2 regions of the Pimelobacter sp. 30-1 genome follow, and region 1 is predicted to be linked to the other one. Evidence: predicted binding sites of a transcription regulator. Region 1 holds the regulator's gene; the other holds the start of a gene.
The links. The regulator HrcA, encoded in region 1, represses chaperone genes, less so after heat shock. The targets are predictions, from matches to a motif close to TTGGCACTCGNNNNNNNCGAGTGCCAA.
Positions count from the first base shown of each region.

Region 2: the regulator HrcA is predicted to act here: its motif matches at 7,331-7,357, upstream of groES (co-chaperone GroES).

Region 1 is NZ_NHTS01000012.1:66,480-76,706, forward strand. Features, by position in the region: gene CCO04_RS24710 (HIT domain-containing protein) at 1-224, opposite strand, end outside; gene CCO04_RS24715 (hypothetical protein) at 250-1,110, opposite strand; gene CCO04_RS24720 (RNA polymerase sigma factor) at 1,231-1,812, shown strand; gene CCO04_RS24725 (SigE family RNA polymerase sigma factor) at 1,873-2,451, shown strand; gene CCO04_RS24730 (hypothetical protein) at 2,448-3,410, shown strand; gene CCO04_RS24735 (Gmad2 immunoglobulin-like domain-containing protein) at 3,442-4,350, shown strand; gene CCO04_RS24740 (winged helix DNA-binding domain-containing protein) at 4,347-5,399, shown strand; gene CCO04_RS24745 (16S rRNA (uracil(1498)-N(3))-methyltransferase) at 5,405-6,148, opposite strand; gene dnaJ (molecular chaperone DnaJ) at 6,151-7,320, opposite strand; gene hrcA (heat-inducible transcriptional repressor HrcA) at 7,334-8,365, opposite strand; gene CCO04_RS24760 (hypothetical protein) at 8,526-9,290, shown strand; gene CCO04_RS24765 (MBL fold metallo-hydrolase) at 9,346-10,125, shown strand; gene CCO04_RS24770 (hypothetical protein) at 10,186-10,227, shown strand, end outside.
Region 2 is NZ_NHTS01000003.1:24,324-34,550, forward strand. Features, by position in the region: gene zwf (glucose-6-phosphate dehydrogenase) at 1-772, shown strand, start outside; gene CCO04_RS05350 (cytochrome d ubiquinol oxidase subunit II) at 732-1,742, opposite strand; gene CCO04_RS05355 (cytochrome ubiquinol oxidase subunit I) at 1,739-3,175, opposite strand; gene CCO04_RS05360 (GNAT family N-acetyltransferase) at 3,296-4,165, opposite strand; gene CCO04_RS05365 (YciI family protein) at 4,256-4,558, shown strand; gene CCO04_RS05370 (hypothetical protein) at 4,563-5,141, shown strand; gene groL (chaperonin GroEL) at 5,207-6,832, opposite strand; gene groES (co-chaperone GroES) at 6,925-7,218, opposite strand; gene CCO04_RS05385 (class I SAM-dependent methyltransferase) at 7,386-8,561, shown strand; gene CCO04_RS05390 (oxygenase MpaB family protein) at 8,572-9,456, opposite strand; gene tsaD (tRNA (adenosine(37)-N6)-threonylcarbamoyltransferase complex transferase subunit TsaD) at 9,461-10,227, opposite strand, start outside.

The sequences.
Region 1 (10,227 bases):
GCGACGGCGCGCGCGGTGGTCGCGATCTCGGCGAACATGGCCGGGTCCGCGTGCGCCGAGGAGGCCGCGTCGGGCTCGTGGTCGCGCGGGACGACGAGCACGTGCAGCGGCGCCTGCGGGTTGATGTCGCGGAAGGCGACGGTGCGCTCCCCCGTGTGGACGATGTCGCCGGGGATGTCACCGGCGACGATCTTGCAGAACAGGCAGTCCGGATCGGCACTCACCGGGCCAGCCTAGGACCTGCGGGACTCACCACTCCCAGCGAACCCCGAGGTAGCCCGGGCCGAACGCCGTCTGCCGGTAGTGCACGCTGCTGCTGCCGGCGAGGTCGACCGGCCAGTCGTGGCGCAGCCCGCCCTCGAGGAAGAACACCCAGCACCGCGCCGGCACCTTGTCCGGGTGGAAGCGGACCCAGACCAGCGCCTCCTCGAGCCGCTGCTCGGCGGCGAGTGCGTACTCGGTGTCGAAGTCGGGCCCCAGGTGCGGCGCCCGGCGGGCCTCGATCTCGGTGATGGTGGACTCGCCCAGCGCGAGCGGCCGCTCGAAGACCAGCCGGCTGCCGCGGATGCCGTGCTCGAGGTCGACCACCTCGCCGATCGTGCAGCCGGCGACGGCGGACATCTCGGTCTCGTTGACCTCGGTCCCGGTGTCAGGTCCGACGAAGAGGGTGATCCCGTCGACCCCCTCGCGGTCCGCGACGACCACCTGGCGCACCCGGGCCCGCAGGATCTCCCCCTGCGCGCCCACGTCGACGACCAGGTGCGAGGAGACCCGGCAGACGTCCTCCTCACCGACCACGGCCTCGACCGCGGGGTCGCCCAGGAGCTCGTTGAAGGGCTCGACCGCTCCCACCCGCCGGCGCAGCCGGCCCGAGAGCCGCCGGCTCAGCGCACCGGCCTCGAGGCCCAGCAGCGCCTCGAGCTCGGGGATCGCCTCCAGCGACGCCGTGCGCTCGGGCTCGCGCTGCCCCGAGCGCCAGTACGACAGCGCGGTCAGGGACACCGGGTGGCCCCGCTCCGAGAGCCGGTCGCGCACCGACGCGAGCGTCGCCCCGCGACGCTCCATCGCCGTGCTCAGCACCTCGGCGAAGGTCGTCGTGCTCCGGGCCATGCCCGCGAGCATGCCCCAGCCGCGTCGCCTTCACACCACGACGTCCGGTAAGTGAAAAAGCGCTTCCTAGCCTCACAGTCCGCCCCTCGACGCGAGGGGCCGTCACCAAGGGGGACAGACATGGGGATCACGGAAGTCGACGAGGTCGGAGCGCAGGTCACGGACGAGGAGATCGCGGACCGCGTGCGCGCGGGCGACGAGAGCGTCTTCGACGAGCTGTTCCGCCGGCACCGGGCGGCGGCGCTGCGCGTCGCGCGCTCGATCATCCCCGGCGAGGAGGACGACGCCGTGGCCGAGGCCTTCCTCGGCCTGCTCTGCGTGCTGCGCGACGGCGGCGGCCCGACCCGCGGGGTGCGGGCGTACATCCTCGCCAGCGCCCGCAACCGGGCCCTGCGCCGCACGCACCTGCGCGGGCGGGTGCGGGTGACCGACGTCCCCCAGCTCATCGCCGAGGCCGGCGCCGTCCAGCCCGACCACCTGTGGGTGCACGAGGGCGACCTTCTCGTCCAGGCGTTCCGGGCGCTCACCCGGCGCCAGCAGCTCGTGCTGTGGGCGATCGAGGTCGAGGGCCGCCCGCCGCGCGACCTCACCACGCTCCTGGGCTGCGACGCGGCGGCCGTCTCGGCCGTCGCCTACCGGGCCCGCCGCCGGCTCCGGGACCTCTACTTCGAGCAGCTGGTGGAGACGCCCCAGGCCGGGTGACCTGCGTCGCAGCCGGAAAAGGCGTGTCAACCGGCACGCGGTGTGGTGCGTGGAACTACCGTGACGATCCATGCGGTGCTCGGCGCTCCCTACCTCCCTGCCGAGGCGGAGCGACCCGTCGTGACGGACGTCGACCTCGCGATCGAGCGCCTCTACCTGGACCACTGGCACCAGCTGGTCCGGCTCTCGGTGCTGCTCGTGCGCGACACCGGCCAGGCCGAGGAGATCACCCAGGACGCCTTCGTCGAGCTGCACCGGCGCTGGGGGCGCCTCGACGACCCTGACCGGGCGCTGGCCTACCTGCGCCAGACCGTGGTCAACCGGTCCCGCTCGGCGCTGCGCCACCGCGGCGTCGTCCAGCGGCACCTCGCCCGCCAGCACGTCGTCGACCTGGCGCCGGCGGCCGACGAGCCCGTGCTCGCCGACAGCCGGCGCCAGCTCGTGCTCGACGCGCTCCAGCGGCTCCCCCGGCGCCAGCGCGAGGTGCTCGCGCTGCGCTACTACCTCGAGCTCTCCGAGGCCGAGATCGCCGAGACCCTCGGCATCAGCCGCGGCGCGGTCAAGAGCCACGCCTCCCGCGGCTCGGCGGCGCTGCGCCCCTTGCTCGAAGCCCGCGACCTGAAGGGAGGCGACCGATGAGCCCCGACGAGGACGCCCAGCTCCGCGCCCTGTTCTCCGACGCCGTCGCCGACGTCGACCCGCACGACCGGCTCGGCGAGATCCGGCGCCGTACGTCCCAGCGGCCCCGGCGCAGCCGGCGCCGTCCGCTCCTCGTGGTCCTCGGCGCCGGTACGGCGACCGCGGCCGTCGTCGCCATCACGGCCCTGGCCGCCGACTTCCGCGACGACCGCGACGCCCCGGCCGCGTCCGGTCCCACGGAGTACCCCGGCGCCGTCTACTTCGTCTCCGAGACCTCCGTGGGCGCGCGGCTCTTCCGCGAGTTCCAGCCACTGCCCGCCACCGACGACATCGCGGTGCGCACGCTCGACGCCCTCCAGCAGATGGAGGTCGACGCGGGCCCGGTCGACAACGACTACGACACCGGGTGGCCCGACGGCTCCTTCACCGCGGTCAGCGTCGACCAGACCAGCATCACCGTCCAGGTCGGCGCGGTCGCGCTGAGCGCGCCCGCCGACGTCCCCGCCGACACCGCGGCGCTCGGCGTCCAGCAGGCGGTGCACACCGCCGATGCCGCGGTCGGCCAGCCGCTGCCGGTCACCTTCGAGCACGCCGGCGCCCCGGTCACCGAGCTGCTCGGGACCAAGGTGGAGCAGCCCGCCCTCCGCAACACCCGGGTCGAGGCGCCGGTCAACATCAACGACCCCGTCGAGGGCCTCGAGGTCGGCGACGTCCTCGCCGTCCGGGGTCAGGTCACGCCGGTCTCCGCCGAGCGCGCCGACACCGTCGCCTGGGAGGTGCACGACGCGACCGGCGCCACCCAGGTGGCCGGCACCACGCCGGTCACCGAGTTCGCCTGGCAGATGACGCTCGAGGTCGGCAACCTGGCACGGGGGCGCTACACCCTCGTCGTGTGGCCCGACGTCGACGACGAGGCCGTGGCGGGCGCGATCGACACGCGGAGCTTCGTCCTCCGCTGACCTGGCCACGGCACACGAAAGGATCGGGACCATGACCTCCGCCCTTCCCCGCACCCTCGCCACCCTCGGCGGCGCCGTGCTCGCGCTCGGCCTGCTCGCCGGCTGCGGCGACGACGAGCCCGCGGCCGAGTCGCCGGCCACGCCGTCGTCCAGCGCGCCGACGTCGCCCTCGGCCACCGACGGGACCGACGCGCCGAGCGAGGTGCCCACGAGCGGCGACCCCAGCGCGATCCCGGTCTACTACGTCGCCAAGACGCCCCAGGGCGACCGGCTCTACCGCGAGTTCACCCAGATCTCCGGCGCGGACCGCCTGGTCGCCGCCGCCTCCGCCGTGACCAGCGGCAAGCCGGTCGACCCCGACTACCGCACCACCTGGCCCGGCGGCCGGTTCACCTCGGTGACCAAGACCGCCGACGCGATCGTGGTCGAGGTCCCCGACGCCTCCTGGCTCCAGGCGGGCTCGCTCAGCCCGGCGCAGGCCCGGCTCGCGGTCCAGCAGCTCGTCTACACCCTCCAGGGCACCGCCGGCGCCCGCCTGCCGATCCAGGTCCAGCAGGACGGCAAGCCGGCCCCCACGCTGCTCGGCGTCGACGCCGCCCAGGGCCTCACCGCCGCCCCCGAGCTCGACGTGCTCGCCCTGGTCAACATCACCGAGCCCGCCGAGGGCACCGCCGTCGACGGGAAGTTCACCGCCGAGGGCCGGGCCAGCTCGTTCGAGGCGACGGTGCCGTGGGAGATCCAGGACGCCGCCGGCAAGGTCGTCCAGCAGGGCTTCACCACCGCCGAGGGCTGGGCCGACAAGCTCTACCCGTGGTCGACCGAGGTCGACGTCAGCAAGCTCGCCCCGGGCCGATACACGTTCATCGCCCGCACCGACGACCCGTCGGGCGGCGAGGGCGGCGGCCCGACCGAGGACACCAAGCGGATCACGGTGAAGTGAGGTTCACCCGCGCCCGGCTCAACCGGACGCTCCTCCTGCGCCAGCACCTGCTGGAGCGCACCACGCTGACGCCCGCGGAGATGATCGGGCACCTGGTCGGGCTCCAGGCCCAGGAGACGCTGCCGCCGTACCTGTCGCTGGCGGCGCGGATCGCCGACGTCGACCCGCACGCGGTGAGCGCGGCCATCGAGGACCGCTCCCTCGTCCGGGTGCTCAGCCTGCGCGACACCGTCCACCTGCACCTGCCGGACGACGCGGTGACCCTGCCGGTCTGGGCCGCGCCGGTTCGCGAGCGCGAGATCAAGGCCAGCCAGACGATCGGGTCCGCGCGCGAGGTCGACCGCGCCGCGTTCTCGGCGGCGGTCCACGAGGTCCTCGCCGACGGGCCGCTCCCCCAGCGCCTCCTCGGCGCCGCCCTCGCGGAGCGCTTCCCGGACCACACCGCCACCCAGCTGGGCCAGGTCGCCCGGGTCGCGGAGGTCCTCGCCCAGCTCCCGCCGCGCGGCTGCTGGAAGCCGACCGGCTCGACCGCGGTCGCCTACGACCTCGCCGACCGCTGGACCGGCCTGCCCCTGGCCGAGCCGGACGTGCCGGCGATCGTGCGCCGGTTCCTGCGCGCCTACGGCCCCGGCACCGCGGCCGACGTCACGGCCTGGTCCGGGATCACCCGGCTGGGGCCGGTCGTCAAGGCGATGGACGACCTCGAGGTGCACGAGGACGAGGACGGCAAGGTGCTCTACGACGTCGCCGGCGCGCCGGTCGCCGACGAGGACGCCCCGGCGCCGGTCCGCCTGTTCGGCACCTACGACAACCTGTGGCTCTCCCACGCCTCCCGCGACCGGGTGATGGAGCCCGAGCACCGGCGGCTGTGGATGGGCGTCAACGGCGCGCAGGCCATGTCAGTCCACGTCGACGGCTGGTTCACCGGGCTGTGGCGGGCCGAGGAGGGCCGGGTCGTCCTGGTCGAGATGGTCCGCGAGCTGACCCGCGCCGAGCGGGCCGGGCTGGACGAGGAGATCGCCCGGGTCGAGGCGCTGCTCGCCCGCTGAGCGGCTCAGCCGCCCCAGCGGGGCGTGCGGACCAGGAGGGCGGCGACGGCGGCGACGCCGGCGGTCGACGTACGGAGGACCTCGGTGCCCATCCGCACCGACACCGCGCCGGCCTCGACGAACCGGGCCACCTCGTCCTCGCTCAGCCCGCCCTCGGGGCCGACCACGACGAGCAGCTCGCCGTCGTCGGGCAGGGCGAGCGCGCCGAGCGGCTCGGTGGCGTCCTCGTGGAGCACGATCGCCACGTCGGCGTCGACCACCAGGGCGGCGACCTCGTCGGTGCTCGCCAGCGGGACCACCTCGGGGTGCCACGCGCGCCGGGACTGCTTGGCCGCCTCGCGCGCCGTGGCCTGCCACTTGGCCAGCGACTTCGCGGCGCGCTCGCCCTTCCAGACCGCGACGCTGCGCGCCGCCGCCCAGGGGACGATCCGGGCCACGCCGATCTCGGTGAGCACCTCGACCGCCAGCTCGCCGCGCTCGCCCTTGGGCAGCGCCTGGACCACGGTGACCCGTGGCCGCGGCTCGGCGTGGTCGGTGACCTCGGTGACGACGGCGGTGAAGGTGCGCTTGGTCGTCGCGCTCACCTCGGCGGTCGCCACCCGGCCCCAGCCGTCGGCGAGCTGGAGCGCCTCGCCCACCCGCAGCCGCCGTACGACGACCGCGTGGTGGGCCTCGTCGCCCTCGACGAGGACCTCGTCACCGGCGCGGACCGCCTCGAGCGAGGGCACCAGGTGCTGCGGGAGGGTCATGCTCAGTGTGCGGTGAACGCGTCGCGGAGCCGGCCGAAGACGGACTTGTGCGGCGGCCGGACGTCGCCGGTCGGCTGCTCCTCGCCGCGGATGGCGGCCAGCTCGCGCAGCAGCTCCTCCTGGCGCGGGTCGAGGCGCGAGGGGGTCTCGACGGCGATGGTGACGCCGAGGTCGCCGCGCCCGCCGCGCAGGCCGGGGACGCCGCGGCCGCGCAGCACGACCTGGTGACCCGACTGGGTGCCGGCCGGGACGCCGAGCTCGAAGGAGGTCTCGACCCCGGAATCCGCGCCGCTCTCGAGGTCGGCCTCGAGCGTGGGCAGGGTGAGCGTCGTCCCGAGGGCGGCGGCGGTCATCGGCACCGAGACCGTGCAGTGCAGGTCGTTGCCGTGGCGCTCGAACACCTCGTGGGCGGCGACGTGGATCTCGACGTAGAGGTCACCCGCGGGGCCGCCGCCGGGGCCGACCTCGCCCTGCTCGCTGAGCTGGACCCGGGTGCCGTTGTCGACGCCGGCCGGGATCTTGACGGTGAGGGTACGACGCGAGCGGACCCGCCCGTCGCCCGCGCACTCGCGGCACGGGTCGGGGATGATCGTGCCGAAGCCGCGGCAGGCCGCGCAGGGCCGCAGCGTGCGGATCTCGCCGAGGAACGAGCGCTGCACGTGGGCGACCTCGCCCATGCCGTGGCAGGTCTCGCAGGGCACCGGGTGGGTGCCGGCCGCGGTGCCCTCGCCGCTGCAGGTCGAGCAGCGCACGGCGGTGTCGACCTTGAGCTCGCGGGAGACGCCGAACGCGGCCTCGGCCAGCTCGACCTCGAGCCGGATCAGGGCGTCCTGGCCCCGGCGTACCCGCGGACGGGGGCCCCGGCCGGCCGCCTGGGCGCCGCCGGCCCCGCCGAAGAAGGCGTCCATGATGTCGGTGAACGAGAAGCCCGCGCCCTGGCCGCCGAAGCCGCCGCCGCCGAACATGTCGCCGCCGCGGTCGTACGCCGCCCGCTTCTGCGGGTCGGAGAGCACCTCGTAGGCAGCGGTGACCTGCTTGAAGCGCTCCTGGCTCTCCGGGTCGGGGTTGACGTCCGGGTGCAGCTGCCGGGCCAGCTTGCGGTAGGCCTTCTTGATGGTGTCGGCGTCCGCCTCGCGGTCGACGCCCAGCAGCTCGTAGGGGTCCTGGCTCACGTGTGTTGCTCTCTCAGCTCTCGTCGAGGATGCGCGAGACGTAGCGCGCCACCGCGCGCACCGCCGCCATCGTTCCTGGGTAGTCCATGCGGGTGGGGCCGACGATGCCGAGCGCCGCCAGCGCGTCGTCGGGGCCGTAGCCGGTCGCGACGACGCTGGTCGAGGCCAGCTCCTCGAAGGGGCCCTCGGCGCCGATGCGCACCGTGACCGCGCCGCCGCTCGTCGCCTCGCCGAGCAGCTTGAGCAGCACGACGTGCTCTTCGATCGCCTCGAGCAGCGGGCGCACCGAGGTCTCGAAGCTGTCGCCGAAGCGGGCGAGGTTGGCGGTGCCACCCACGATCACGCGCTCGTCGGAGCGGTGGTCGCTCATCGCCTCGACCAGCGCCTCGACCACCACGGTCGCCGCGGCCGACGGGGCCGGCGCGCGGCCGTCGTCGGTGGGCTTGACGAGCGCGTCGAGCGCGGTCGCGGCCTCGGCGATCACCTCGCCGGTGGCGGCGAGGTTGACCCGCGAGCGGAGCGCGGCCAGCTCGTCGTCGGCCAGCGCCGCCTCGAGCTCGACCACGCGCTGCTCGACCCGGCCCGAGCTGAGGATGAGCACCAGCAGCAGGCGGGTCGGGGTGAGCGCGACGATCTCGACGTGGCGCACCGTCGAGCGCGACAGCGTCGGGTACTGCACGACCGCGACCTGGCGGGTCAGCTGGGCCAGCAGCCGCACGGAGCGGTGCACGACGTCGTCGAGGTCGACGGCGCCGTCGAGGAAGCTCGCGATCGCGCGGCGCTCGGCGGAGGTGGTCGGCTTGACCGTGGAGAGCCGGTCGACGAAGAGCCGGTAGCCCTTGTCGGTCGGCACCCGGCCCGCGCTCGTGTGCGGCTGGTGGAGGTAGCCCTCCTCCTCCAGCGCGGCCATGTCGTTGCGGATCGTCGCCGGCGAGACGTTGAGGTGGTGCCGCTCGACGAGCGTCTTGGAGCCCACGGGCTCCTCGGTCGCCACGTAGTCCTCGACGATCGCACGCAGCACGGCGAGCCTGCGCTCCTCCTGCATGCCACCTCCTGGATCCGTCGCCCGGAGCACCACTTGGCACTCCACCGCAGTGAGTGCCAATGCTACCGCCGCGGTCCACGAAAGGACGGACCCTGGCCACCGGAGGTTGCGTAGGTTAGGCTCACCTAAGCAAGCACGAACGACGGCGAAGGAGCGGCACGTGACCCTCGACCCCGGGACCCACACCGAGACCACCCGGCTCGACGCCCAGCGGCTCGCGGCCGCGGCGCGCAGCATCCTCGCCTGCCCGCGCGACGTGCAGCTCGTCGTCGACGGGATCGACGACGTCACCGACGGTCTCGACCAGGACCGCCTGGAGATGCAGGACCACAGCGGCCGCCCGGTCTTCAGCTGCCCGGCCGGCTCCGCGCTCGCCCTGGCCGCCACCGACCGCCGCGGCGCCCTGCTCACCCTCGGCAGCGGCCTGGGCCCCGAGGGCTCCGCCGACCGCGACGCCACCCTGACCCTCTCCGGGCGCCTGGACGCGGTCGGGCTCGAGCAGTGCGAGTGCTGCGACGAGGTCCGGATGCGGATCGCGCTGCACCTCGACTTCGTCCTCCTCACCCGCACCGGCCTCCCGGCCGTGGCGCCCGGCGCACCGGAGGCCGTTCGGATCCGGGTGCCGCTCGGGGCCTTCACCTCCCCCGACCACGACCTCAACCGCGGCTTCCTCCAGCGCTCGACCGAGCACGCCAACCTGTGCCACCAGGACGAGCTGCGCCGCGCCATCGCCACCCTCACCCAGACCCGCCTCGGCGAGGTCCTCGGCGTCCACCTGGCCGGCCTGCGCCCCGACGGCGTCACCCTCCAGTGGGTCGACCCCACCGGCGCCCACACCACCGACCTCCACTTCCCCCGCCCCGCCGCCTCCACCCAGGAGCTCGGCGAGATGCTCCGCTCCGAGCTCCACGCCGGACTCTGCTGACCGCCGAGGGCGCAGGGTTCCGGCCCCGAAGGCGCAGGGTCGATACGGTGGGGACGTGCCGGCATTCACCGAGGTAGCGGACCGGGTCTGGGTCCGCCGCGTCCCCTCGTACGACGTCAACCTGGTCGTCGTCGGAGGTGAGCGCGGCCTCGTCGTGGTCGACACCCTCGCCAGCGCCGCGGAGGCGCGGGCCGCGATCGCCGCGATCGGCGACCTCGGCGCAGGTCAGGTCGTCGCGGTGGTCAACACCCACGACCACTTCGACCACGTGCTCGGCAACGGCACCTTCCGCGACCGGTACGACGGCATCCCGGTCCACGCGACCGAGGAGGCTGCCGCCCGGACCGACCCCGTGGCCCCGCCCGCCGACACCACCTTCGCCAGCGCCGCCGTGATCGACCTCGGCGACCGCCAGCTCGAGCTCGCCCACCTGGGCCGCGGGCACACCGCGGGCGACCTCGTCGTCCGGGTGCCGGACGCCGACGTGCTGCTCGCCGGCGACCTGGTCGAGGAGTCGGCGCCGCCGGCCATGGGCGGCGACTGCTACCCGCTGGACTGGCCGGCCACGCTCGACCTCGTGCTGGGGCTGACCACGCCGGGCACGGTCGTCGTACCGGGGCACGGGAAGGTGGTCGACCGCCGCTTCGTCGAGGACCAGTGCGACGACCTGCGTGCGGTCGCCGAGACGATCCGCGACCTGGCCACACGGGGGGTGCCGGAGGCCGAGGCCGTCGCGGCGGCGGAGTGGCCCTATCCGGCCGAGGCGCTGCACCACGCGATCCCGCGCGGCTACGCGCAGCTGCCCCCGGTCCGCCGGCAGCTCCCGCTGGCCTGAGCGCGTGCCGGTCCCGGGAACAGCACCCCGGAGACCGCCGGAACCGCCTAGGGTGCGTCCATGGCAGCGGTCGTGATCGGTCACGTGGGCGGTGAGATCGCC
Region 2 (10,227 bases), on a different contig from region 1:
GGGCACCGGCTGCCTGCGCGACATGGTGACGACCCACCTGGCCCAGCTCCTCGGCTTCGTCGCCCTCGAGGACCCCCACGCCTTCCGCGCCTCCGCGATCCGCGCCGCCAAGGCCGCGACCTTCTCCGCGGTGCGCCCGCTCGACCCCGAGCGCGTCGTCTTCGGCCAGTACGACGGCTACCGCGACGAGCCCGACGTGGCCCCCGACTCCGACGTCGAGACGTTCGTCGCCGCCGAGGTCTGGATCGACAACGACCGCTGGCGCGACGTCCCGTTCTACCTGCGCACCGGCAAGGCCCTCGCCGACGGACGGCGCACCATCACCGTCCGCTTCCGCGACCCGCGCCACCGCTGGCTCAAGCCCGAGGGCGGCGGCGTCCCCGAGCCCAACGAGCTCGTCATCGACCTCGCCGACCGGCCCAAGATCGCGATCGAGGTCCGCGCCAAGCGCCCCGGCCCCGACATGGCGCTGGTCGAGGGCGTCTTCCGCCTCGACCTGGTGTGCGACGTACCCGGCGCGGACCCGCTCGAGGCCTACGAGCGGCTGCTGCTCGACGTGATGCGCGGCGACCGGACGCTGTTCATCAGCTCCGAGGAGGTCGACCGGCTGTGGGAGATCTTCCAGCCGGTGCTCGACCGCCGCCCGCGCACCCAGGTCTACGCACCCGGCTCCTGGGGGCCGGCGAGCGCCCTCGACCTGCCGCTGGGCGGCTGGCGGCTGGGCGACCGGGTCAGTGCGGCGAGCTCTTCGTCCACTCCTCCGACTGGGTGAGCTTGAAGAGATAGGCCAGCGGCGGCACCACGACCACGACCGCCAGCCCGACGGCGACGAGCAGCCCCTGCAGGGTCGCCCGGGCGCCGGCGGCGTCGGCGATGGTCACCTCGTCGACGAGCAGCCAGGGGTACTGACCCACGCCCCAGCCGGAGACGACCGCGGCGACCGCGAGGACCGCGGTGATCCGGGCGAGGGCGTAGCGGCGACGCCAGAGCAGGACCATCGTGCCCAGGCCGGCCAGTCCGGCGAGGACGACGAGCGGCGCGGCGCGGCCCTCCAGGCCGGCGGCCAGGGTGGGGGCGTCGCGGTCGAGGGGGACGAGCGCGGCGAAGACGAGCAGGCCGGTGATCGCGCCGACCGCGAGCGCCCGGACCCGGAGCTCGCCGGCCAGGCGGTGCTGACCGCTGCGCTCGGCGTCGGCGACGAGGAAGGTGCCGGCCAGGAAGGCGCAGGTGCCGACGGCGATGACGCCGCCGAAGATCGAGGTCGGGTTGAGCCACGACGTCCACAGGTCGCCGCGCCCCTCGAGCGGCACCCGGCCCGAGGCGATGCCGCCGGCCACGGTGCCGAGGAAGAACGGCGTGATGATCGACGAGGTGGCGAAGACGATGCCGAAGAGGCGGGCCTGCGCGAGCGTGGCGGCGTACTTGCGGAAGGCGAAGCTCGCGCCGCGCAGGACGATGCCGAGCAGGGCGAACAGCAGCGGGAAGACCAGCGTCGACATCGCGGCGGCGAACGACTCCGGGAAGCCGGTCCACCAGATCACGAGCACGTAGATCAGCCAGACGTGGTTGGCCTCCCACACCGGGCCGATGCTGTGGTCGACGAGCGTGCGCAGCTCGGCGCCGCGCTTGCTGCTGCCCGCGGTGAGGTCGAAGAAGCCGGAGCCGAAGTCGGCGCCGCCGAGCACGGCGTAGGCGATGATCCCGACGAAGAGAGCGGCCGCGACCGCGAGCTCGAGGCTCATCGGTGGGCCTCCGGCTCGGACGCCGGCTCGGGGTCGGGGGCGTACGGGCTGGGCAGGTCGACATCGCCCGCCCGCCAGCGCCGGGCCATCGAGCGCAGCACCACGACCGCGCCGATCGTCATGGTGGTGTAGACGACGGTGCTGATCCCGAGCAGCCACCACAGGCTCGCGGTGTAGTCACCGACCGCCTCGGGCGTGCGCATGATGCCGTAGACGATCCATGGCTGGCGGCCGACCTCGGTCGCGATCCAGCCTGCTTCGAGCGCGATCACCGCCAACGGCCCGGCGATCGCCGCGAACCGGAGGAACCAGCGTTTCTCCAGCAGGTCCTTGCCGCGCCGGCGCTGCACCCAGAACAGGACGACGGCGCCGGCGAGCAGCGTGCCGATCCCGACCATGGTCTGGAAGGCCAGGTGGGTCATGTTGATCGGCGGGTGGTCCTCCTCGGGGATCGTGTCGAGCCCGGGGACCGGCTTGTCCGGCGAGTTCATCGCGATCAGCGAGCCGAGCAGCGGGATGTCGATGGAGTACTTCACCTCGCCGTCGATCATCACCCCGCCCAGCCGCAGCGGCGACGGGCTCTCGGTGGTCTCGGCCAGCTCGAACGCCGCCAGCTTGGCCGGCTGGCGCTCGTCGAGGCCGAAGCCCAGCACGTGCCCGACGAAGGGCTGGGTGACCGCGGCGATCGAGGCGAACACGAACGGCACCATGAAGCCGAGGCGGTGGTGGGCGTCGCGCCGGCCGCGGAGCATGCCGACCGCGTAGACGCCGGCGATCGTGAAGCCGGCCAGCATGTAGGCGCCGACCCACATGTGCGCGAACTGCAGGAAGGTGTGCCCGTTGAAGAGCACCTTCCACGGCTCGACGTCGGTGACCTCGCCGTCGACGAGGCGGAAGCCCGTCGGCACGTTCATCCAGGCGTTGACCGCGAGCACGCAGTAGGCGCCGATGATGCCGGTGATCGCCATCGGCAGCACCATCAGCACGTGCCGCTTGGGGGGCATCCGGTTCCAGCCGTAGAGGTAGATGCCGAGGAAGATCGCCTCCAGGAAGAAGGCCAGCCCCTCGAAGGCGAAGGGGAGGCCGAGCACGTCGCCGTACTTGCCCATGAGGCCGGGCCAGAGCAGGCCCATCTCGAAGCTGAGCACCGTGCCCGAGACCGCGCCGATCGCGAAGAGCACCGCCGAGACCTTGGCCCAGCGCTGGGCCAGCCCCAGGGCGACGGGGTCGTTCTTGCGGATGCCGCGCAGGTGTATCACGAAGATCATCGCCGGGAAGGCCACGCCGAAGCAGGCCAGGATGATGTGCCAGCCCAGCGAGAGCGCCATCTGCTGACGCGCCGGCATCAGGCCGGCGGGCTCGTCAGGAGCGGCGGACGCCACCTGGGTGGCGACCTCGGTGACAGCGTGGGTGAGGACGTCGACGCTCAGCACGACCCTGACGCTACGCCCCCGTCCGGCCCCGTTCACGAGTTTGTGAACCGATTCACAAGCGGGGTGGAGACGGTCGGACCCCCGTCACCGGCAGGCCGGTGACGTGCTACGCCGGGGAGGTCAGCGCGAGCGGCGCAGGTCGTTGAGCGCGATCCGGACGGTGAGCGACTCCCCCGCCATCCGGATCCGTCCGCGCATGCCCGCGGCGAGCACCATCGGGAGCACCGCCTGGCTGTCGGAGGGCGCGGTCAGCACGATCTCCTCGGCCCCCTGGTCGCGCGCCGCGCGGGCGATGTCGGCGAGCAGCCGGGTCCCGACCCCACGCCGCTGCCACGCCGGGTCGACCCAGAGGTCGACGGGCCAGGGGGTGTCGGCCGTGTCGTGCGCGGTCACCTCGGCACGGCCCGCGACGAGCCCGCCGGAGAGCGCGGAGACGGTCGTGTCGACGGTGACGTAGTCGGGCTCGGCGGCGCCGGGCTGCTGGGGCGCGGGCGGCACCTGGGCGTCGAGCACCTGGCCGACCAGCCCCGCCAGGGCGGCCGCCCGGGCCCGCTCGGTGGGGGTGAACGGCGGCTCGCGGCGGATCTGGATGGTGGTGGACTCCCCCACCGCCATCTCGAGCACGTCCTCGGTGCCGGTGCTGGGCGCGACCGCGGCGTCGAAGAGGTGGGCGGCGACCTCGGGGAAGGTGGCCGGCTGGGCGATGATCGAGCGGACCGCCTCGACGTACCGGGTCGGCTGGTCCTCGAGCGCGGCCGCGGTCGCGGGGACGGCGGAGACCGTGACCCCGCCCGCCTTGTCGATGAGCGCGTGCAGCTCGGCGCTCGTCCAGCCCTCGGGGACCTGCAGGACGAGCTCGTCGGTGACGCTCGCCGCGTCCGGGAAGACCTGGACGGTCTGGATGTTGACGCCCGCGCGGCCGCACGCCGCGGCCAGCTGGGCCAGGGCGCCGGGGCGATCGGGCAGTCCGGCACGGACTCTCCAGAGCATGTGCCCACTATGCCGGAGAGATGTGTCGGAAGGGGATCCCCCAGATTTCGGCTGATGACATGCTCCGGTCGCCGTGCGAGGGTGAGAGCCATGCCGAGCTGGGTCTACCTGCTGCACCCGCCCCGCACGGGGTTCGTCGCCACCATCACCGAGGACGAGGCGGCGCTCATGCACGCGCACGCCGACTACCTCGCCGCTCTGCTCGACCAGGGCGTGCTGGTGCTGGCCGGGCCGACGCTCGGCGAGACCAACACCGGGATCACCGTCTTCGAGGCCGACGACGAGGACGCCGCCCGCGCAGTCATGCTCGCCGACCCGGCCGTCACCGGCGGCCTGATGACCCCCGAGCTGCGCCCGATGCGGGTGCGCTTCCTGCGCGGACGCGAGGACTGATCCGGTGCGCCGCCCCATCCGTACGACGCTCGGCGTGGCGCTCACCGGCGCCCTCGCGCTCACCCTCGCCGTCCCGGCCACCGCGCCGGCGCCGGCGGGCGCCGAGGTCCGCAGGTTCGCCGACAAGGCGGCCGAGAACCCCGACGCGATCCGCACCGTCCGGGTCGACCACGGGCTCTACAACGTCCGGTTGCGGGTCAACGCCGGCGAGCTCGCGCACAACTACCACTGGTACCTCGACACGGTCCCGAGCCGCCCCGGCCCCGAGTACGTCGCCGTGGTGATCGGCGAGGTCGAGAGCTTCGCGGTGCACAGCGTGCCCGGCTGGCTCGCCGGCCCCGGCGGCGGGCCGCGCGGCACCGGTCCGCTGCGCTGCCAGGGCCGGGTCGACTTCGACGTCGACCGGCAGCGGGTGACGTTCACGATCCCCCGCCGGTGCCTGCGGGAGAACCCGGCCGCGACCGGACAGCCGGCCCGGGTCCGGGTCGGCCTGGAGGCCTGGCCCGACTTCGGCCCCGCCCAGGACCGCTTCCCGAAGCGGCACCGGTTCAGCGACTGGGTACGCCGCGGCCCGGTGCACTAGGCCCAAAAAGCCGGAGACCCGGCTCGTCGCAACGAGCCGGGCCTCCGCGATGGTGCAGGTGGGCCTCAGTGGCCGTGCCCGTGACCGTGGCCGTGACCGGCCGCCTCGGGCTCCTCCTCCTCGGGCTTGTCGACGACCAGGACCTCGGTCGTCAGCAGCATGCCCGCGACGGAGACCGCGTTGGCCAGGGCCGACCGGGTCACCTTGACCGGGTCGATGACGCCCTGGGCGACGAGGTCGCCGAACTCGCCGGTGGCGGCGTTGTAGCCGTTGCCGACACCGAGCTCGCGCACCTTGTTGGTGACGACATAGCCGTTCTCGCCGCCGTTCTCGGCGATCCAGCGCAGCGGCTCGTCGACGGCCTTGCGGACGATGCGGACACCGAACGCCTCGTCACCGGTCAGGCCGAGGTCGCCCTCGAGCGCCGCCGCAGCGTGGATGATCGCCGAGCCACCGCCGGGAACGATGCCCTCCTCGATCGCGGCGCGCGTCGCGGAGACGGCGTCCTCGATCCGGTGCTTCTTCTCCTTGAGCTCGACCTCGGTGTGCGCGCCGACCTTGATCACCACGACGCCGCCGGAGAGCTTGGCCAGCCGCTCCTGGAGCTTCTCGGTGTCCCAGTCGGAGTCGGAGACCTCGATCTCCTTCTTGATCTGCTCGACGCGACCCGCCACCTCGGTGTCGTCGCCGGCACCGTCGATGATCGTGGTGTTGTCCTTGGTGACCACGATGCGGCGGGCCTGGCCCAGCACGTCGAGACCGACCTGGTCGAGCTTGAGGCCGACCTCGGGCGAGATGACCTGGCCGCCGGTGAGGACCGCGATGTCCTGGAGCATCGCCTTGCGGCGGTCACCGAAGGCCGGGGCCTTGACGGCGACGGCGTTGAAGGTGCCGCGGATCTTGTTGACGACCAGCGTCGACAGCGCCTCGCCCTCGACGTCCTCGGAGAGGATGAAGAGCGGCTTGCCGGCCTGGATGACCTTCTCCAGCAGGGGCAGCAGGTCGGCGATCGCCGAGATCTTGCCCTGGTGGATGAGGATGTAGGGGTCGTCGAGCACGGCTTCCTGGCGCTCGGCATCGGTGACGAAGTAGGCCGAGATGTAGCCCTTGTCGAACTGCATGCCCTCGGTGAACTCGAGCTCGGTCGAGGGGGTATTGGACTCCTCGACCGTGATCACGCCGTCCTTGCCGACCTTGCCGAAGGCCTCGGCGAGGAGCTCGCCGATGTGGCTGTCACGCGAGGAGACGGTCGCCACGGAGGCGATGTCCTTGGCGTCCTCGACCTCGCGGGCGGCGGCCTTGAGCGCGTCGCCCACGGCACCGGCCGCGGCGTCCATGCCCCGCTTGAGGCCCATCGGGTTCACGCCGGCCGCGACCGCGCGCAGGCCCTCGTGGACCAGCGCCTGGGCGAGCACGGTCGCGGTCGTCGTACCGTCACCGGCGACGTCGTTGGTCTTGGTCGCGACCTCCTTGGTGAGCTGGGCACCGAGGTTCTCGAACGGGTCGTCGAGCTCGACGTCACGCGCGACGGTGACACCGTCGTTGGTGATGGTCGGCGCGCCCCACTTCTTGTCGAGGACGACGTAGCGGCCCTTGGGGCCGAGCGTCACCTTGACGGTGTTGGCGAGGGCGTCGACGCCCCGCTCGAGCGCGCGACGGGCGTGCTCGTCGAACTCCAGGATCTTGGGCACTGCTTACTCCTTGGGTGTGGAAAGCCGAACGCCCGGGACGCCGCTCGCACCGGCAGGCGGTGCGGGACGTCCCGGGCGGCGTGAAGCTCGGATCAGGCCAGAACCGCGAGGACGTCGCGGGCCGAGAGGATGAGGTACTCCTGGCCGGCGTACTTGACCTCGGTGCCGCCGTACTTGCTGTAGATGACCTTGTCACCCACGGCGACGTCGAGCGGGACGCGGTTGCCGTTGTCGTCGATGCGGCCGGGACCGATCACGAGGACCTCGCCCTCCTGGGGCTTCTCCTTGGCCGTGTCAGGGATGACCAGGCCAGAGGCGGTGGTCTGCTCCGCCTCGAGAGGCTTGACGACGATCCGGTCCTCGAGCGGCTTGATGTTGACCGACACGATGTCGACCTCCACTTTCTGAGCTGACGGGTGCTGCTGACTCTTTGGGGCGAGGCCGGGAAGGACCCCGACCTGCATTGGCACTCTCGGTTCGAGTGTGCCAATGACGAAACTAGCACTCTCCGCAAGGGAGTGCCAGGCCCGGCCCCGGCTGACAGGATCAGGGGGTGGACCTCGACGACTTCCGGTGGCTGCTGACCGACGAGGGCCAGGCCCTGCTCACCGAGGCCACCGCCCTGGTCGGTTCCGGGGCCACCGCCCTGGCGGCCGGCTCCGCCCTGCGTCGTACGACGACGCCGGAGCGGGCCGCGACGGCGCTGACCCAGGTCGACCTGCGCGCCCGCGCGCACGCCAAGTTCGGTGACCTGGCCGCGCGGATGTACTTCACCCCCGACGCCCTGGAGCAGGCGACCCGGCTCCGGGTCGCCCAGCACCGGGCCGGGCGCGCGGCCGCGTTCGGCGCCCGCACCCTGATCGACCTCGGCTGCGGCATCGGCGGCGACCTGCTCGCGGCCGCCCGGGCCGGGATGGTCTGCGCGGGCGTGGACCTCGACCCGGTCCGGGTCGCGGTGGCCGAGGCCAACCTCGCCGCGCTGGGCCTGCCCGGCGCGGTCCAGGTGGCCGACGCCACCGAGATCGACCACCGCGGCTTCGACCTCGCCTACGCCGACCCGGCCCGTCGTACGGGCGCGGGGCGCAGCTTCCGGGTCGACGACTGGACGCCGCCGTGGTCGTGGGTCGAGACGCTGCTGGCGCGCGATGCGTGCGTCAAGGTCGCCCCCGGCATCCCCCACACGCTCGTGCCCGACGGCGTCGAGGCCGAGTGGGTCAGCGACGAAGGTGAGGTCAAGGAGGCCGCGCTGTGGGCCGGCCGCACCGCGACCGTACGACGGCGCGCCACCGTGATCGGCACCGGCGGCCTCGCCACGATCACCGACGAGGACGACCCCGGCGCCGACGCGGTCGGGGTCGCGCCGGTGGGTGCCTTCCTCTACGAGCCCGACGGCGCGGTGATCCGGGCGGGTCTGGTCACCGCGGTCGCCGCAGGCGTCGGGGGCGCGCTCATCGACCCGAAGATCGCCTACGTCACCGCGGAGGCGTCGTACCGGACGCCGTTCGCGCGGGCCTACCGCGTGGTCGAGGAGCTGCCCTACCGCGAGAAGCAGCTCAAGGCCGCGCTGCGCGAGCGCGGGATCGGGCGGCTGACCATCAAGAAGCGCGGCGTGGACGTCGTACCGGAGGCGCTGCGCAAGCGCCTCGCGCTCCAGGGCGACGCCGAGGCGACCGTCGTGCTGACCCGGGTCGCGGGCGAGGGCACGGCGCTGCTGGTCGAGCCGTTCTAGGGCGCGGGAACTAGTCGGGCAGGTCCATCGTGCGCCCGCCGCGGGCCAGCACCGCCCGCTCGCTGCGGATCACGGTCTTGTGCAGGTCGGCGTTGTCGCCCCGCCGCACCCGGTCCGGTACGACGTGCCGCGAGGTCCGCGCGAAGGTCGTGGCCCCGCGCCACGCGACGGCGTGGGCCGGCGTCCAGGGCAGGCCGTAGAGGCGGCGTACCTCGGGCGGGAGCATGCCGACGACGAGCAGGTTGGTCACCGTGACGCCGGGGCGGGCGACGAGCGGGACGGGCATGTCGCGGGCGATCGCGCGGCCCACGGCGCGGGCCTCGGCGGTGAGGTGCATCCGGCCGGAGGTGTACCAGTCGCGCATCCACTGCTCGAAGGCCGCCGCGGTCTCGGGCGCCACCGAGCGCGGCATGCCGAAGAGCTCGCCGAAGCGCACCCAGTCGGCCCAGAGGTCCTCCTTCTCCTTCGCAAGGAGAGGCCGCACGAGGGTCTCGAAGGCGACCCGGGAGGAGTCGGCGAGCATGGCCATCGTCCAGAGCATGAGCTCGGGGTCGAAGGCGTCGTAGGGCGTCCCGCGGGAGAACTCGCCCTCGTCCTGGGTGAGCTCGCCGCGCACCCGGGTGTGCAGGTCGTGCACCGCAGCGAGCAGCCGGTCGGCCTCGGCGCGCGGGGCGAAGAAGACCGTCTCGAAGGCCAGCGCAGTGCGGGCCAGGCGCTCGAAGGGGCGCTCCTTGGCGAGCGTCGACTGCGAGGTGCCGACGTAGGGCACGGGGTGGGTGGCGCCGATGATGAGCGCGCGCTGGCCGTAGGTCTGCCCGACCGCGCGGTGGGACTGGACGAAGCGCAGCATCGAGCCCTCGGGGAAGTACCCGTCGTCGACCCGCGCCGCGTCCATCGCCTCAGCCTGCCAGGACCTCGGTCACCGGGAGGCTCGAATCGGCCGGGAGGTCCAGCGGGGACGGCGTCCGCCCGCGCTCGACCATGGTGGCGCCGAGCGCGGCGACCATCGCGCCGTTGTCGGTGCACAGGCCGGGGCGTGGCACCCGGACCCGGATGCCGAGCTTGCCGGCGCGCTCCTCGGCGAGCACCCGCAGCCGGGAGTTGGCTGCGACTCCGCCACCGATCATGAGGTCCTCGATGCCTTCGGCGCTCGCGGCGTCGAGCGCCTTGCGGACCAGGACGTCGCAGACCGCCTCCTGGAAGGACGCCGCCACGTCGGCCACCGGGACCGGTTCGCCGGAGCGCTCGCGGGCCTCGACCCAGCGGGCGACCGCGGTCTTGAGCCCGGAGAACGAGAAGTCGAAGCGGTGCCGCTCCAGGTCGCGCCGGCTGGTCAGCCCGCGCGGGAAGTCGATCGCGACCTGGTTGCCCTCGCGGGCCGCCTTGTCGATGTGGGGGCCACCCGGGAAGGGCAGGCCGAGCAGGCGGGCGACCTTGTCGAAGGCCTCACCGGCCGCGTCGTCGATGGTGGCGCCGAGCGGGTCGACGCCGCCTTCGTACCCGGTGATGTCGGTGACGCGGAGCAGGCTGGAGTGGCCGCCCGAGACGAGCAGCGCGAGCGACGGCTCGGGCAGCGGTCCGTGCTCGAGCTGGTCGACGGCGACGTGGGCGGCGAGGTGGTTGACGCCGTAGATCGGCTTGCCGAGCGAGAGCGCGAGCGCCTTGG